DNA from 2 places in the Ewingella sp. C233 genome. Region 1 is predicted to be linked to the other one. Evidence: predicted binding sites of a transcription regulator. Region 1 holds the regulator's gene; the other holds the start of a gene.

Region 1 (2,400 bases):
ACACGATGTCGTGACGGCCACTGCTCAGCGTCTGCACTTCCCGTTCAAGCATTCCCAGCATCAGCGGCATATCCACCCGCTCATTGAGATCAATATTCGCGGCGGCTTCAATGCGCGAAAGCGTCAGCAGTTGCTTAACCAGCCCGTCCATGCGACGGGTCTGCTCCTGCATTGTGTCCAGCGCTTTGCTGCGAAAAGGCTCTTCCAGCTTCTCGTCTTCCATCATCTCCAGATAGCCCTGCAACACCGTCAGCGGCGTGCGTAATTCATGGCTGACGTTGGCGAAGAAGTTGCGACGGGCACCTTCGAGCTGGCGCATCTGAGTGACGTCGCGCGCCACCATCAGCAACTGCCCTTCCGAATAAGGCATGACACGGAATTCGACATAGTGATCGTTGTTCAGCTGTAAATTCAGGGCACGGTCAAAGTCGCGGTTCTGCACCCAGGCGCGAAATTCCGGGTAACGCAGCAAGTTGAAAATATGCTGCCCGTTATCTTCCGGCCAGCGAAAGCCCAGCAGCTCCTGCGCCAGACCGTTGCACCAGAAAATATTCCCCTCTTCGGTCGCCAGCACTACCGCATCAGGCAGCGATTCTGCGCCGCTGCGAAAACGTTTGATCAGTTGACCGAGTTCACGCCGCCGCCGTCGGTTGCGCATCTGCATCTGGTTAAGGCCATAAAACAGCGGTTCCCAGCTCCAGCGGCCATTTGGCGGAGTAATGCTGCGGTCGAGCCACAGCCAATGAGAGAGTTTAAGCTGGTTATAATAGTTCCAGCCCAGCGCCGCCAGCAGGGACGCAAAAAGCAGCCATCCGAAATGGCCGAAGAAAATACCGATGATCAGCGCCGGCAGGCAGAACAGGAACAGTTCCCCGGCCAGCCGTTTCCAGGACAGACGTTCTAACACACAGTAACTCCGTCAGTTGTTCTCTACCCTAAATGATTCGTTACCCTAAATAATTCAAGTCGCCTGCAGCTTGAAGTATGACGGATATTAGTAGCGTGTTGAGAACCGGTACCCGGTCCCACGTACGGTTTGAATCATCCGATCGTGCCCGCTGGTTTCCAACGCTTTGCGCAGGCGACGGATATGAACGTCCACTGTGCGATCTTCCACATACACGTTAGTGCCCCAAACGTTATTGAGCAACTGTTCGCGGCTGTAAACACGTTCGGAATGGGTCATAAAGAAGTGCAGAAGTTTGAACTCGGTCGGGCCCATGTCGAGCGCCTGCTCGTTCGCCATCACGCGGTGTGATGACGGGTCGAGGATCAGGCCCTGCATGTCGATCACCTCTTCCACCGCCATCGGTGAAATCCGGCGCATCACGGCTTTAATACGCGCCACCAGCTCTTTCGGTGAGAACGGTTTGGTGATGTAGTCGTCAGCACCCACTTCCAGCCCGCGCACCCGGTCTTCTTCTTCACCACGTGCCGTCAGCATCATGACAGGGATTTCACGCGTTAACGCTTCGCGTTTAAGGTGTTTGATGAACTGTATGCCGGAACCGCCCGGTAGCATCCAGTCGAGTAAAATAAGTTCGGGGAAAGGTTCGATTAACCGAGCGATTGCCGAGTCAAAATCTTCTGCTTCAATTGCCTGATAGCCATTCTGTTCCAGTACGAAGCAGACCATTTCACGGATCGGAGCTTCATCTTCAACCACTAATATACGTCTAGCCATCGTAGATCCTGCCAATAGGTTAGCGATCAATTGTTTGATTGCGGGAGGCATTATGCGTCAGTTTTGTGACAGATTTATGAAAAAAAACCAGCAACCGAACTAAGTGTAGCTAAGCCTTCATTATTACGTCATGCCGCTGAAATCCGGCTGATTTATCAGGGACAGCCGACCCTGCTGGCGTTTATACTTTGCGACACTCTTTGCGACACTGCATCGTGGCACACTTCATCACGGGAGTTTCATGCGCCTGATCCATACTTCAGACTGGCATCTTGGTCAGTACTTTTTCACCAAAAGCCGTGCCGCCGAGCATCAGGCGTTTTTACGCTGGCTGACGGAACAGGTGGAAAATCATCAGGTTGACGCCGTGATTGTGGCCGGAGATATCTTCGATACCGGCTCCCCACCGAGTTATGCGCGCGAACTGTATAACCGCTTTGTGGTGGAACTGCAAAAAACCGGCTGCCAGTTAATTGTTCTGGCCGGAAATCACGATTCGGTTGCGACGCTTAATGAGTCACGCGAACTGCTCTCCTGCCTCAATACCCGGGTGATTGCTACCGTCGGCGAAGATTTGTCGCAGCAGATTCTGGTGCTTCATCAACGTGACGGCACGCCCGGAGCGGTGCTGTGCGCCATTCCGTTCCTGCGCCCTCGTGATTTGATTGCCAGTCAGGCTGGTCAGTCCGGTAGCGACAAGCAGCTGGCATTGCAGG
Region 2 (2,400 bases), 500 kb from region 1:
GCGTAAAAGTCAGCGCCTGAACAACGTCGCGCCAGATGGATTTCGGCGTAAACGGGAAAAAATTACGTTTGAAATGGCCGCTGAACAGGCCCCATGTCAGATAGATCAGCGCATTGGCCGCCAGCAGCCACATCACCGCCAGATGCCAGGCAATATTGCCGCCGAGCCAGCCGCCGACCGTGCTGGCCTGAGGGAACGTCAGAAAACTGAACAGCGGATCGGCGTTATAAATTCCCCAGCCGCTCATCACCATGCCAATCATGGCGAGCAGGTTTATCCAATGGCAAAGACGAACCGGCCACGGGTGAATTTTTCTTTTGCGCGGCGGCTTGCGGGGCATGACGTTCACAGAGGGTTGATGGCTCACGAGGTCTCTCCTGCGTGGTCAGACAGAGGCAAATCAGAAAGCACCACGGCGCGAAAGAGGGAGGTCCGCGCCGTGGTGCTGACTTCTTTCTAAAATAGCGGCTTCTTAAAACGACCGCTTTCACCGGCATATTGTCAGACACAGGACACCGGCGAAAAGGGGTTACATCGGTGGCGCGATGCCGTCTTTACCGGCGGCGATACCACGAGCGGACAGCTGACCTTTGTCATCTTTAGTCGCGAACAGCACGATTTTTACGCCAGGTTTAAGCAGGCTGCGATCACCCGGTGCCAGCAGAACGACGGGGACATCGTCAGGCACAACCACGGTTTTCTCGGCGTCATGGTATTTCACGGTCAGGGTGCGGCCATTGCTGTTGACCAGCTTGCCGACGGTGCCGTTGGTCATGGTATTGATTTTTCCATCAGCGGATTCAAACGGGTTAAAGCCCTCGCCGCTGCCGCGCAGACTTGGCGCGAACACGTGGACTTCCAGCGCTTTCAGCGTGCCGTCAGCTTGCGGAACGGCGGCGGTGCCAATGAAGCTGTCGGCTTTGATGTCGGAAATCTGACCTTTGCTTACGCTGTTGATTTTGGTCTGGTCGGTCAGTTTGACGTCCAGCTTTTCGCCCTGACGGGTGGTCACCTGAAGGGATGAATCATTAACTGAATCAATGGTTCCGCGGGTAGGTTTGATCACGTTGTCGGCGGCGAATGCACCGCTGCACATCAGCAGGGAACTCAACAATAAGCCAGCAAGGCGCGTTGATTTCATCATTTTAACTCTCCATATTTTGCATGTTGATCAAGGCCGTGGCGTTGCCACCCGGCGGTTTGTGTAGATCAAGAATGGACGATAAACCGGAACCCTGAGATGACAACTTGATGACAAAATTGTCATCAAACATGATCGACGAAACTGATAAGCTTCCTGTATTGAATGATTGGATGATGAGTTGCGCGCATGCGGATACTGGTTATTGAAGATGACATCAGCACCGGCGACTACCTGAAAAAGGGGTTGGGCGAGGCGGGGTATCGCGTGGATCTGGCGCGTAACGGCGCGGACGGCCTGTTCCTGGCGCTGGAGGAGGGCTATGACGCCGTGATCCTCGACGTCATGCTGCCAGGTCTTGATGGCTGGCAGGTGATGGAAGTACTGCGCAAAAAAAGTGACGTGCCGGTGCTGTTTCTTACCGCGCGTGACGAAGTGCAGGATCGCATCCACGGGCTGGAACTCGGCGCTGATGATTATCTGATCAAACCTTTCTCATTCACGGAACTGGTGCTGAGGATCCGCACCTTGCTGCGTCGCCCGACAGCCCGCGAGGCGGATACCTATTCGCTGGCGGATCTGCATCTGGACGTGCTGCGCCGCCGCGTTACGCGCCAGGATCAGGTGATCGCACTCACCAATAAAGAATTTATGCTGCTGCACTTACTGATGCGCCGTGAAGGCGAAGTGCTGTCGCGTACCATGATTGCTTCACAGGTGTGGGATATGAATTTCGACAGTGATACCAACGTAGTTGACGTGGCGGTCAAACGCCTGCGCGCCAAAATAGACCGGGCGTTTGAGGTCAAGCTGATCCACACCGTGCGGGGCATCGGTTACGTTTGCGAAGTGCGCGCATGAATCTCTCCTCCACCGCTGCCGCTTCCCGACCAAAACGCGCTATGTCGCTGACCCTGCGCGCAACGCTGCTTTTTGCGCTGATCGCCGCTCTGGTGGTCAGTGCCGTCGGTTTCTATCTTTACTATTCGATGGAAAAAGAACTTATCCGCCGCGCCGATTATCAGGTAACCGGACGGGTGCAGTATTTCCGTCATCTGCTGAGCAATGATTTCCCGCTGTCACAGCTTAGCCGCAGCCCTGAGCTGTTTGAAAATATGCTTGGCAACGAGCGGGATATCCTGCAATTCCGGCTGGAAAATCAGCCGCCGATCATCAACGTCAATCCGTCGCGCCTGCCTTTGCCGGACGTTAAACCGGTGGCCGATGGCCGTGAATTAACGCTTGATACCGTTCACCAC

Evidence for each region. Region 1 encodes PhoB, which activates phosphate uptake and scavenging genes when phosphate is short. Its sites were predicted from a motif close to CTGTCATAAAACTGNCNNAT; they were not measured.
Region 2: a site for PhoB is predicted at 1,239-1,258, ahead of ACZRKO_RS02950 (heavy metal response regulator transcription factor). Genes of this name have one in related genera too.

Annotation. Positions count from the first base shown of each region.
Region 1 covers NZ_JBUZRI010000001.1:124,289-126,688, reverse strand. Annotated here, with positions in the region: gene phoR (phosphate regulon sensor histidine kinase PhoR) at 1-907, opposite strand, end outside; gene phoB (phosphate response regulator transcription factor PhoB) at 995-1,684, opposite strand; gene sbcD (exonuclease subunit SbcD) at 1,926-2,400, shown strand, end outside.
Region 2 covers NZ_JBUZRI010000001.1:623,510-625,909, forward strand. Annotated here, with positions in the region: gene ACZRKO_RS02940 (cytochrome b/b6 domain-containing protein) at 1-340, opposite strand, end outside; gene ACZRKO_RS02945 (hypothetical protein) at 530-1,144, opposite strand; gene ACZRKO_RS02950 (heavy metal response regulator transcription factor) at 1,331-2,002, shown strand; gene ACZRKO_RS02955 (heavy metal sensor histidine kinase) at 1,999-2,400, shown strand, end outside.